Regions from separate parts of the Pseudarthrobacter sp. genome, predicted to be linked through region 2. Evidence: predicted binding sites of a transcription regulator. Region 2 holds the regulator's gene; each other region holds the start of a gene.
What was found. The regulator LexA, encoded in region 2, represses DNA repair genes until DNA is damaged. The targets are predictions, from matches to a motif close to TCGAACANNTGTTCGA.
Positions count from the first base shown of each region.

Region 1 (4,277 bases), on a different contig from region 2:
TCCACCAGCAGGTCAAGCTGCTGGTTTTCGGCGAAGTCCCGTTGTTCCACCCGGCCGGCGAACTCCCGCAGCTCAGGTTTCTCAACCAGTGCCTCACGGAATTTCCGGGCCGAAAAACGCCACAGCTGCTTGGCGATCTCACCGACGTCGTCATCGTCCATCCCCAGGGCCATCCCGGCGTCGCGGACTGCACCGCGTGCGCGGTACCCGTTCTGCATGCTCATCAGCGTGACGCGCTCGGAACCGAAGCGGTCAAAGATCCGTCGGTACACGTTGTGCCGTTCGGCGCTTTCGACGTCGATGTCGATGTCCGGCAGCGTGGCCCGGTCCCGGGACAGGAAGCGTTCGAAGATCAGGTCGTGTTGCAGGGGGTCCACCTGGCTGACATCAATCAGGTAGTTGACCAGGCTGGAGGCCCCGGAACCACGGGCGGCTGCCCTGACCCCCATGTCCATGATCATCCGGGAGACCTCCGCGACCGTGAGGAAATAGGAGGAAAACCCGAGGTTCCTGATGATTCCCAGCTCGTGCTCCAGCCGCGAGCGCATGTCCTTGTGGGCTGAGCCTGATATTCCGGGGAACCGCCTGCTGATCCCGGCCTCACAGCGCTGCACCAGTTCATCGTGCGGGTCCTGGCTGATGCCTATGACCGATGCCTCGGGGACCACCGGCTGCTTCCAGCCCATGTCAGTCACCGGGTCAATCCGGCAGAAGTCGGCGAGCGCCTCGGTCTGTGCCATCAGCTGTTTGAGGTCCGCTGCGCCATACCCTGCGGCGCGGATGATTTCCTTGCCGAGCTGAAGCATCTGGGCTGAGGATTTGAGCCAGGCCTGCCCGTTGGGCTGGAGCAGCGGTTCGGCCGCGAGTTCGGGGAGTGACTTCAGCGTCCGGGCGGAGTCGAGCACGTCAGCTGTGGCGGCGCCGTCCTCTGCGCAGTAGCGGACGGCGTTGGTGAGCACGGCCGGTACGTGGTGTTCTTCCGCGAGTTTGAGCATTCGTACTGCGTGGGCGGTGCTCAGGGGCGCTCCGGGGGCAGTGAGCTGGGAAACGACTTCCGCCACCAGGGTTCTTGGGGGCATGGCGTCCAGCCAGCTTTTGAAAAGGGTGCGCGGACGGAGGTAGCGGCGGCCGCTCATGGCCCGTCCGACGTCGGAATCCGGGCCGATCAGGACCGTCAGGACCGGTTTCAGGGTTTTGGGGTCGAGCGTGCGGGAGGCGAGTTCGGCGCGGGTGACCGCCACGGGCACCGCTCCCCCGGCTTTGCCGGAGGTGCGGGCATGGGCATCGGACACCAGCCGGCACAGTGCGCGGTAGCCCGCCCCGTTGTTGTGGCCGCGGGCGAGCACCACTACCCTGCCGGCGAGCTGGGTGCGGTGGTCGCCGTCGTCGTCGAAAACCGCAAGGTCCACCCCCACGATGGGGTCGATGCCGGCTTCCATGCAGGCTTTGAGGTGTTTGATGGTGCCGTAGAGGCCGTCCCGGTCCGTGCAGGCGAGCGCGGTTGCGCCGTCCGCGGCGGCAACCTGGGCCAGTTCGTCGGGCCAGGCAACGCCATAGTGTGCGCTGAAGGCCGTGGAAACGTGAAGGTGGGAGAAGCTCATGCTGTTTGTGGCCGGAGGGCGTCGTGGATCCGCAGGAGCCTCCAGCGGCCGCTGCCGGTATGCCGGCTCAGGTCCAGGGTGAGCGGCTCTCCTGCATCCCGGGGGCCGGCACCCCGCGGGTCCGCCTGCACTTGGACGCGCCAGATTTCGTGGTCCACCAGCCCCGGCCCGCTGCCGAGCGGCGCACGGCGTTCCTCGGCCCACCACTGCCGGCGTTCATACCACCGGACGGGCTCGGCGCACACCGTGTAGTGCCGTCCGGCCCACTGGAGGTTCAGCGGCTGGCCGGCGGGGGTGCAGACAACGTCCACGGACTCGCTGAACATACCCATGGGCGCCTCCCGGAACTGAACGGAGCTGATGCAAAATGCTGATGCAAAAGCAAGGTATTCGAATACATGTTCGAATACCTTGAGTCTACGACGACGCTCCGACAAAACCTAGACAGGGGTGGACGGACGGGCAGCAGGGAGGCAGGATTGTGGCATGAGCACCAATGACGCACTCCTCAAGCACGTAAGCATCAAGGCCCAGGACGAAAAGCTCGTGGCAACCTTTGATATCGACGGCAACATACCGGGGGCAGGTGCGTACGTAGTGGGACTGGTGGCGGCGAGCCCTGATTACTCATCGCAAAGACGCTTGGGCATTGAGTTCATGAACGGGGAGGCCATTGCCTTCTACTCGTTCAGCCATGACCAGAGCGCCGAGGAAAACTATGATCTTGGCGGCGTGACGCACTCGGGCAGCACCATCACCGGCAACTTCCCCGTCGCGGCCGTCCATGGCCTGGGCAAGGGCCACATCATGTCGGCCTTCAGCGAGGCTGACGGCAGGGAGTTCCAGTCGGGCGTCGCCGTCGACGAAGCGCTCTAAGTCGACGAAGCGCTCTAGGGAACACCGGGGCAGGTGCTGCCGGAAGCGTGTCCGGACAGCACCTGCGGCAGCGTCAGCTGCTTTCTCTGTGGACCTTCATTTCGAGTTTGATGAACCCCGAGATCATGGCCCGGTAAGTTGATTCCACAATGTCCGGATCAATGTCCTTCTTTTCCGCGGCGGCCCGGACATGCTCGATCACCCGTTCCACCCGGCCGGGGGCGCGGACTTCAGCGTCGTCCCCCTTCAGGGTTCCGGCGATCCGGATCAGGCGTTCACGCCGCGCAATGAGGGTGACAATCTGCTCGTCAACTTCGTCTACCGCAATCCGAACAGCAGCGAGCTGTTCTTTGTCGGCCAAAGCGTCCCTATCGTTTCCTTGAATTGTTGCCATCTTCTGACAGTATCGAAGCATGCAGCCCAGAGTCGACTTCATCTCACTAGGCGTTCGCAGTGTTGACGCCTCCCGCCGGTTCTACGCGGAGGGCCTCGGTTGGCCTGTCCACCGCGAGTTTCCCGGTGATGTGGTGTTCATCCAGGTCAACCATGGCCTCATCCTTTCCCTGTGGGACGCCGCGCAGATGCACGCCGAGGCGGGGGTAGGTGTCCCCGGCCCGGTCCCCTGCATCACGCTCAGCCACAACCTGCCCAGCACCGAGGCGGTGGACCGGGTCATGGCGGAAGCGGCATCGGCCGGGGCCACTATCGTCGCCGCGCCGGTCACCCAGCCCTGGGGCGGGTACAGCGGCTATTTCGCCGATCCGGACGGCTTCCGCTGGGAAGTTGCCTACAACCCCACGTGGACAGTGGACGACGCCGGCAAGGTCACCGTTTAGGGGCATGTCCCGCCCGAGTGCCGGTTTAGAACAAGGCTTCCACCGGCCGGATCAGTTCCGGGGAGTTGTTGCGTACGTTGCCTACCTCGGTGCCAACGGAATCCACGTGCCAGTCGGCCGCGACGTCCTTCACATGGGCGCGGACCAGGTCCACCAGAAAGGCGGCGTCGTCGATCTGCGGGTCGATCCACGACGCCATGGTGGCCCGGTCCATGGGCAGCGGCACGCGGTCGTGCAGGGCGGTGAGCTTGCCGAAAATTGTGGACTCGGCACCGGGCGGCGGGGTGTCCGCCGTAAGGATGGATGTGGAGAGCATCCACCGGCCGGGATCGCCCTCGGCCTTGGACGGATCCTTCCACCACTCATACAGGCCCGCGAACACCAGCCCGCTGCCTTTGCCTGGATGGACGTAGTAGGGCTGCTTGGCTTTGCCGGTGCCCTGCTTCCATTCGTAGTACCCGTCCGCCGGGACAGCGCAGCGACGTGACTTCACGGCCTTGCGGAAGGCCGGCTTCTCCAGCACCGTCTCGCTCCGTGCGTTGATCATCTTGGGGCCGATGCCCGGATCCTTCGCCCAGGACGGCACCAGGCCCCAGCGGGCAACATGCAGCTGCCGCACAGGGCCGTCGTCGATCAGCCGTTCCAGGACGATCGGCACGGGGTCGGTCGGTGCCACGTTCCATGACGGTGGAAGGTGCACTTCCTCCTCCAGCTGGGCATCAAAGTCGGCCAGCAAGTCACCCACGGCCCGTGCCATCACATAGCGTCCACACATGGCTCCAGCATGCCATCAGCGTTATGTACTGTCATCCGGCACCGCATCCGCCGGGCCGGCTCAGGGAATAGCCCGCCTCGGGTTACCGTTGACGGGAACGAACCCCCTCAACGATTTCAGGAGAGCTCCGTGGACTTTACCCCCGAGAACGGCACCATCACCATGTTTTCCACCACCTGGTGCGGCTAC
Region 1 covers NZ_JAKFFD010000038.1:40,521-44,797, forward strand. Annotated here, with positions in the region: gene V6M49_RS03665 (DNA polymerase III subunit alpha) at 1-1,601, opposite strand, end outside; gene V6M49_RS03670 (DUF6504 family protein) at 1,598-1,933, opposite strand; gene V6M49_RS03675 (hypothetical protein) at 2,088-2,477, shown strand; gene V6M49_RS03680 (chorismate mutase) at 2,551-2,871, opposite strand; gene V6M49_RS03685 (VOC family protein) at 2,891-3,313, shown strand; gene V6M49_RS03690 (SOS response-associated peptidase) at 3,339-4,070, opposite strand; gene V6M49_RS03695 (mycoredoxin) at 4,218-4,277, shown strand, end outside.
Region 1: a site for LexA is predicted at 1,992-2,007, ahead of V6M49_RS03670 (DUF6504 family protein). Genes of this name have one in related genera too.

Region 2 (4,277 bases):
GCTTCGTCGAGGGGCACGGTGGCCTCGCCGAACCTGCGGATCCCGGCCTTGTTTCCCAAGGCAGTGCGCAGGACTTCACCGAACGTGATGGCGACGTCCTCCACCGTGTGGTGGACGTCAATGTGGATGTCACCGGTGGCTTTGACCGTCATGTCAATGAGCGAGTGCTTGCAGAGCGCCGTCAGCATGTGGTCGTAGAACGGGACAGACGTGTCGATGTCCGAAACGCCCGTGCCGTCGAGGTTAATCTCCACGAGCACTGACGATTCACTGGTGGCACGCTCCATGCGTGCGGTCCGGGGCGCGGCAGCGTTCGATCCGGTGAAGCTCATGGTCATATGTCCTTTAGGCGAAGTCAGTGGTGCGAAAGCGAAGGAGATGTGCCGGCGCGCGGCGGCGCCGATACTTCAAGTTTAGGCGGGCAGCCTGGCCTGGCTGGCCAGGATGCGTTCCAGCGACGTCAGGAAGGCTGTGGTCTCCGTCTCAGTTCCCGCCGTGACACGCAGGTGGCCGGGGATGCCGACGTCGCGGATCAGCACGCCGTCGTCCAGCAGCCGCTGCCAGACGTCATGCGGGCTGTCGAGGCCGCCGAAGAAGACATAGTTCGAATCGGAGGCGGCAGGTTTGAGTCCCATTCGCGTAAGTTCCGAGACGATGCGGTCGCGCTGTTCCTTGATGTCCTCGACGTCGGCCATCAGCGCAGTGCGGTGCTGCAGGGCGGCGAGGGCTGTTGCCTGGGTGATGGCCGAAAGGTGGTACGGCAGCCGGACCAGGCGCAGCGCGTCCGTGACTTCAGGAGCGGCAGCCATGTAGCCCAGGCGGGCGCCCGCGAGGGCGAACGCCTTGCTCATGGTGCGGGACACAATGAGGCGCTCCCGGCCGGGCAGCAACGTAAGGGCGCTCGGCGTTCCGTCGTGGGCGAACTCGTGGTAGGCCTCGTCAACGATGACGATCGTCTGGCTGGCCTCGCCGGCCTCGTACACGGCCTCCACAACGTCCAGGCCCAGCCCCGTGCCGGTGGGATTGTTCGGCGAGCAGAGGAAAACGATGTTGGGCTGAAGCTCTTTGACCTGCAACGCGGCCGACTCGGCACTGAGCCCGTAATCGTCGGCCCGCTGCCCGACGATGTACCCGGTGTCCGTGCCGCTGGCCAGGAGCGGATACATCGAGTACGTGGGCGGGAAACCCAGGGCCGTCCGCCCGGGTCCGCCGAAAGCCTGGAGAATCTGCTGGAGGACCTCGTTGGACCCGTTGGCCGCCCAGATGTTGGTGGCATCAAGACCGTGGCCGAGATACTCGGCCAGCGCTTCCCGGAGTTCGGTGAACTCACGGTCCGGGTAGCGGTTGAGGCCCGCCGCGGCTTCCGTCACGGCCACGCTGATCGCGGCCCGGACGTCCGCCGGGACGCCATGGGTGTTTTCGTTGACGTTCAGCAGGATAGGTACATCCAGCTGCGGGGCACCGTACGGGGTCAGCCCGCGGAGGTTGGTCCGGAGGGGAAGTCTGTTCAGACGCTCTAGCTGGTCATTCACCTGAACAGTTTAGGTCCGAAGCAGACGGCCGGAAAATGTGACGGCCTGCGGCGGCACACGCCCGAGCCCGCAGGCTCTTTACCTGGTGGGGACGAAGAGCTGCTGTCCGGGGACAACGCCGCCGGCGGAAAGGTTGTTCAACTGGGCAATATCCGCGATGACATCACGGGGATCACGCTCGGGCGCAACGGTACTGGCGATGGCCCAGAGTGACTGGCCGGCCTGCACCGTGACCGAGACTGTTGGCGTTAGCGACAGGTCGGCGGCAGAATCGGCGGCTTTTGCCGGGGCGTTGAGGAAACCTGCCAGGGAAAGCAGGATTGCGGCAAGAATCACGAGCGGGATGCCGATGAGCACAATCCGGCCCCTGCGCGTCAGGCGCAGCGGCGGCAACGGTTCCATGCGCTGCCTTGGCGCCGCTCCCGACGTCGGAACGGGTGCGGACCACTGCCGCGAGGTGAGGTCCTGCACGGAAATGAACTGCGGACGCGAGTCCTGCGAAGCAGATATAGCTGACATGAAATGAGCCCTCCTGGACCATACTGTGCTGCCCGGCGCGCCCTCCGCGTCCACTTGCCGGTGCCGGCCTGGGCCGTCCATAAATTCGAATATTCGAATCCGCAAGCAACGAGTAGAACACATGTTCGAACTTTGCTTCTTCATTTTTAGCACTTATCAACGAATATTGTCGAGACTCGCTAGAACAAATGTTTGAAAAAGCCCTGTGGCTGGCCTACGTTTGGATCAAAGAACAACCACCTCTGTAGTTGATCAGCAGGGTCTGACAATCAACTCCGACACCAGCCCCGGGGCGTTCCAGGCACCAGCGGCCGGAGCGGAGCCGGGCAACCGAAAGGCATTGGCGAACATGGCAGCACCAGCCGCCGAGGGCAAGGCGACACCGCAGCGCCGCCAGCCCCCACGAACCCCCAAGGGGCTCACCGCCCGCCAAAAGAAGATCCTTGAAACCATCCAGCGCTCGGTGAATGACAATGGCTATCCGCCGTCGATGCGTGAAATCGGTGACACCGTGGGCCTGGCGAGTTTGTCGAGCGTGACCCACCAGCTCTCACAGCTGGAGAAGCTGGGATACTTGCGCCGGGACCCCAAGCGTCCGCGCGCCATGGAAGTCCTGATGCCGTTGACGCTTGACGGCGGGTCCACTAAGTCGAACGGGACAACCAAGCCCTCACTCCTGCACGGCATCGGCGGGACGGTCACCGAACTTCCCTCTGCCATGGACACCGCGATGGTGCCGTTGGTGGGCCGGATCGCGGCCGGCGGGCCCATCCTTGCTGACCAGGTGGTGGAAGATGTGATGCCCCTGCCCCGGCAGCTCGTGGGCCAGGGCGAGCTCTTTATGCTGCGTGTGGCCGGCGACTCCATGGTGGATGCTGCCATCTGCGACGGCGACTGGGTAGTGGTCCGACGGCAGGCAGACGCCTCCAACGGCGATATTGTGGCGGCCCTGCTGGACGACGAAGCCACCGTCAAGACCTTCCGCCAGCGCGACGGCCACACGTGGCTGTTGCCGCAAAACACCCAGTACGAGCCCATCCTGGGCGATCACGCCACCATCATGGGCAAGGTCGTCTCGGTCCTCCGGTCGCTCTAGGACTGCGCGCAGTCAGGCGCCCTTCCCGGCCAGCCTTTCCAGGGCGGCGAACGCTGTTTTGCGGTCCGTGGTGGGCCAGAATGGCGGCAGAGCGGCGCGCAGGAATCCGGCGTAGCGTTCTGTAGCAAGCCGGGAATCAAGCACGGCCACCACGCCTTTGTCTCCGGTGGAACGGATCAGCCTGCCCGCGCCCTGGGCCAGGCGGATGGCCGCGTGGGTCGCCGATACCGCCATAAAGCCGTTTCCGCCGGCCTGCGCAACGGCGCGGGATCGTGCGGTCATCAGCGGGTCATCCGGCCGTGGGAACGGAATGCGGTCGATCACCACCAGCCGGCATGATCCACCGGGAACATCAACACCCTGCCACAGTGACATGGTGCCGAACAGGCAGGTATCGGGCTCGTCCGCGAACTGCTTCACGAGGGCCGTCATGGTGGAGTCGCCCTGGCAGAGAATGCTGAGGCCAAGCCGGGGACGCATCGCTTCAGCGGCCTCCTCGGCGGCTCGGCGGGACGAAAACAGACACAGGGCGCCGCCGCCGGACGCGCGGATCAGCGCCTCAAGTTCATCGAGGGCCTCCGGCGACGCCCCGCGGCCTGGCTTGGGGAGGTGCCCTGCGACATAGAGGATCCCCTGTTTGGGATAGTCAAAGGGCGATCCGACATCGATCCCGCTCCAGCTGGGCGCGCCCTCCCCCACCAGTCCCAAGCCGCCGGCGGTCGGTTCAAAGGCTGAGCCGATGGCCAGGGTTGCCGACGTCAGGACAACCGTGTGGCCGGCGAACAGCCCTTCGCGGAGCTTGCCGGCAACGCTAAGCGGCGCGATGTTGACCAGGACCGGCGCAGACTCGTCGGGCTGCGCATAGCCCTGTTGCGGATCGAAGGAACTTGCGCGGGAAAACCACACCACTTCGCGGTTTTCACGGGCCACGATCAGCCGCTCGCACAGTTCGAGGATCAGCATCAGGCGTGAGCGCGCGAGCTGCCGCCCGCCGTCGGCCGTTTGGCTGCCGTCCCCCTTGGAATCGGACAGTGCAGCACGGCAGGCCTCACGCAACTGGTCCACACAATCCAGCTGTTCGTCGTTGAGGCCATTCGGGAGCAGCCCGTTGGGCACGCCGTCCAGGGCGA
Region 2 covers NZ_JAKFFD010000165.1:27,873-32,149, reverse strand. Annotated here, with positions in the region: gene hisB (imidazoleglycerol-phosphate dehydratase HisB) at 1-332, opposite strand, end outside; gene V6M49_RS14330 (histidinol-phosphate transaminase) at 414-1,532, opposite strand; gene V6M49_RS14325 (LysM peptidoglycan-binding domain-containing protein) at 1,611-1,934, opposite strand; gene lexA (transcriptional repressor LexA) at 2,401-3,147, shown strand; gene V6M49_RS14315 (ATP-dependent DNA helicase) at 3,160-4,277, opposite strand, start outside.

Region 3 (4,277 bases), on a different contig from region 2:
CGGGCGACGCATCCCCCGCTGACGTGTCCCCCGTTGAATCGTCCCCATGTGCCGGTGCGGCCTCGTTGATGATCACCCGGGCGTGGCCCAGGCTCCAGAGCTGCACGTCCTTGGTGCGGTGCCGGCCGGTGAACTCGAAGCCCAGCTGCCCAAGGACCGTTTCCAGCCCTTTGGTGTCCGCGGCCCTGACTTCGGCGAAGTTGTAGCCTGCCGGTTCGGCTACCTGCGGGAGCGTGGCCAGTTCCATGGGATAACGACGGCGGCCGGGAGCTTGGGTGCCGCCGGCACCAGTGCCCGTCCCACGGTCGGAAGCGGCGTCCAGCCACTTGGCGCTCTGTTCCTCCAGCCAGATGAGCGAGCGCATGGCGTCGACGGCGGTTCGCTCCACATCCGACTGGCGGAAGACGTCGTTGAAGATTTCCAGCGACACCGGGCCGCTGTACCCCGCCCGGACCACGTGGCCCATGAACTTGGCGAGCTCGAACTGGCCCTCGCCCGGGAAAACCCGGTAGTGCCGGCTCCAGGAGAGGACGTCCATGGAGAGCTTGGGGGCGTCCGCCACCTGGACGAAGAAGATCTTTTCCGGGTTGAAGGCCTCGATGGGGGCGGTGTCCCAGTTGCGGGACAGGATGTGGAAGGAATCCAGGCAGGTGCCCAGGTTGGGGTGGTCCACGGCTTCCACCAGCTTGTGGGCGTGCTCGTAGTCGTTGACGTACTTGCCCCAGGCCAGGGCCTCGTAGGCCACCTTGACGCCATGGTCCCCGGCCAGCGCAGCCAGCTGGCCGAGCTGCTCCACCCGGAGGTCGTCGCTGTCGATGCTGGCGGTGGCCACATTGGAGCAGACCAGGACGGTGTCCATGCCCAGCCGCGCCATGAGCTTGAATTTGGCTTCGGCACGCCGGAGGTTGGCGGCCAGGAGGTCTTCGGACACGCTGTCGAAGTCGCGGAACGGCTGGTAAAGATCCAGCGTGAGGCCAAGGTCGGCCGCCATCTTGCGGACGTCCTCGGGCGTGAGCGGCGACGTGACCAGGTCCTGCTCGAAGATTTCGATCCCGTCAAAGCCGGCGATGGCGCAGGCCTGCATCTTTTCCTTGAGGGTGCCGGAGAGGCACACCGTAGCGATTCCGGTGCGCATCAGGCAGCCACCTCTTCCTTGGCCACGAGCTCCAGGAAATGGCTGCGCATGCGTTCCGCGTCGGCTTCCAGCCCGGTGAAGATCCGGAAGGAATCCGCCGCCTGCCCTACTGCCATGCGGCCACCGTCCAGTACCTCGCAGCCTTTGGCGCGGGCGCCGCGGACCAGTTCCGTATCGATCGGGCGGTAGACGATGTCCGCCACCCAGTGCCGCGTTTCCAGCAGGTCCAGGTCCAGCGGGACGCCCGGATGGGCGGCCATGCCTACGGGGGTGCAGTGCACCAGACCGTCGGCCAGCGGCATCAGCTGCGGCAGCTCCGCCGTCGTACGCGCTGTGACGGTGCTGCCCGGGAAGAAACCGGCCAGCTCTGCTGCGCGTGCCGCGCAGCGGGCGGGGTCCACGTCCACCAGGTCCAGCGCCTTAACGCCGGCGGTGAGCAGCGCGTAGGCGACGGCGGAACCGGCACCTCCCGCGCCAAGCTGGACGACGCGGTCCAGCCGCGCGCCCGGTAGGCCGGAGGCAAGCGCGGCGGCGAAGCCGGAGAAGTCGGTGTTGTGCCCAATGAAGCGGCCGTCCTCGATGACCACGGTGTTGACGGCGCCGAGCCTAAGGGCGTCCGGCGAGACCTCGTCCAGGTGCGCCAGCACAAGCTGCTTGCACGGATGGGTGATGTTCAGTCCGTTGAAGCCCAGGCTGCGGGCACTCTTGAGCAGATCCCCCACGGCATCGCCGGACAGTCCGAGCTCCAGCAGGTCGATGGGGCGGTAGAGGTAGCGCAGGCCCAGCACATCGCCTTCGCGTTCGTGCATGGGGGGAGTGAGTGACGGCATCACGCCGTCGCCGACCAGTCCCACGAGGTAGGACTCAGTTCGATTGCTCATCCGGGCAGCTCCTTTGAATACGGCATCCGGCGGGCGGCGGCGCTCGAGGCGGCCGCGGCGGGTCGGGTGGTAGGGATTACAGTACAACACTTGTTCACTTCTCGCACGCTTGTTCTACATACGAACAAATGCGTGCGGTTTACCGCTGCGGCAAGCGTGCGGCCAGCTCCGCCGCGGCATCCTGCAGCAGGGGCACATGGGCCAACAGGGCTTCCATGCTGAGGCGGAAGACGGGAACGGCGGTTGCCAGGGAGGCGAAGGCATGGCCCTGGGAATTGAGCAGCGGCACGGCCACGGCGCGCATGCCGTTCTCGTTCTCCTCGTCCATCACGGCATATCCCTGCCGGCGCACCTTCTCGATCTCGGCACGGAAGGCGCCCCGGTCCGTGATGGTGTGCTCGGTGAGGGGTTCCAGTTCGAGCTCCTCGAGCAGCGCTTCACGCTCCGCGTCCTCGGCAAAAGCCACCAGCGCCTTGCCCACGGCCGTCGCGTGCAGGGCGCCCAGATGCCCGGGGTCGCTGGTGACGCGGAAGGTTTGCGGGCCGTCCACCTTGTTGACTGTCAGGTGGTGGTGGCCGTCGCGGACGCTGAGGATGGTGGCCTCCCCGGTCTGCTCGGTCACGCGGCGCAGGACCGGCAGCGCGGTGCCGGCAAATCCGTGATGGTTGGAGACCCGCTGGCCCAGCTGGAAGATCCGCAGGCCCAGATGGTAGCGGCGGCCGTCCGGCTCATAGTCCACAAATCCGTCCCGCGTCAGGGATCCCAGCAGGCGGTAGGTGGTGCTGAAGGGGAGGTCGGCGCGGCGCGAGATCTCCGCGGCGCTGGCGCCACGCGGCTCGTCTCCCAGGAGGACCAGCAGGCCCAGGGCCTTGCCCACCATGTCCGTGCGGTCGCCCTTGGGCGTCTTTGGCTCAGCGGCGACGTCATCGGGCGCTGTGGTTTGATTCACACTCATACGTTGATGTTGCCACATCGTGGGAACTATTTCTAGATGGTGATTATTTTCTTGACAAGTGACTGCGCTCACAGCCATCATTGCTGTATCGCACAAGTAGCTCCCACCATGTGGCTACTGCTCCGGGTCTTTCAACGGACTCCAGCCGCACCGCACCAGCTCCACTCAGGCCGCTGCGGCTGCGACCCTCCAGATCCATCCGCGACAACGTCGTCACATCAAAGGAACTCCATGAGCCAGACACTTCCGTCCGCGGGGCAGGGCACCGTTGCCCCGGCCGGGACGCCAAAGAAGGCAGCCCTCGCCAGCTTCCTGGGCAGCGCCGTCGAATACTACGACTTCTTCATCTTCGGCTCCGCCGCCGCCCTGATCTTCCCCACGGTGTTCTTCCCGGACGCCGGAGCCAACGCTGCCGTCATGTCCTTCGCCACCTTCGGCTTCGCCTATGTGGCACGGCCGGTGGGCGCCGTCATCCTGGGCCACTTCGGTGACCGCGTGGGCCGGCGAAAGGTCCTGATGTTCACGCTGCTGCTGATGGGCGCTTCGACGTTCCTGATCGGCTGCCTGCCCGACTTCAACACCGTGGGCTGGTGGGCTCCGGCCCTGCTGGTGCTGGCGCGGCTTTGCCAGGGCCTCTCCGCAGCGGGCGAGCAGGCCGGCGCATCCTCCATGACGCTGGAACACGCACCGGACAACCGCCGCTCCTTCTTCACTTCCTGGACCCTCACCGGCACCCAGGGCGGCCAGATCCTCGCCGCCCTCGTCTTCATCCCCGTCCTCGCCCTTCCGGACGAGATCAAGTACGGCATCGGCTGGCGCGTCCCGTTCTGGCTCAGCGCCGTCGTCGTTCTTGTTGCGTTCTTTATCCGCCGCACACTGCATGAGCCCCCGGCGTTCGAAGAAGCCCAGAAAACCGCCCAGATCTCCAAGCTTCCGGTCGCCGATCTCCTCAAGGACCACTGGCGCGACGTGCTCCGCGTAGTCTGCTGTGCCTTCATCGCCGCGGTCTCCACGGTGTTCGGCACGCTCGCCATCAGCTACGCCAAGACCGTTGCCGGTGTTGACGGCACCACCACACTCTGGCTGGTGGTCGGCGCCAACCTGGTCGCTTTGGGCACCCAGCCGCTGTTCGGCAAGCTCGCGGACCGGATCGGCCGCAAGCCGGTCTTCATCTACGGTGCCGTGGCCAGCGCCATCCTGACTCCGGTGTTCCTGCTCAGCCTGGAATCCGGCAGCATCCCGCTGATGTTCCTCGCGGCCATCGGCTTCTTCTCCTGCGGCTACGCGGCCTCCAACGCAGTCTGGC
Region 3 covers NZ_JAKFFD010000025.1:21,034-25,310, reverse strand. Annotated here, with positions in the region: gene V6M49_RS02395 (bifunctional sugar phosphate isomerase/epimerase/4-hydroxyphenylpyruvate dioxygenase family protein) at 1-1,135, opposite strand, end outside; gene V6M49_RS02390 (shikimate dehydrogenase) at 1,135-2,016, opposite strand; gene V6M49_RS02385 (IclR family transcriptional regulator) at 2,156-2,971, opposite strand; gene V6M49_RS02380 (MFS transporter) at 3,203-4,277, shown strand, end outside.
Region 3: a site for LexA is predicted at 2,118-2,133, ahead of V6M49_RS02390 (shikimate dehydrogenase). Genes of this name have one in related genera too.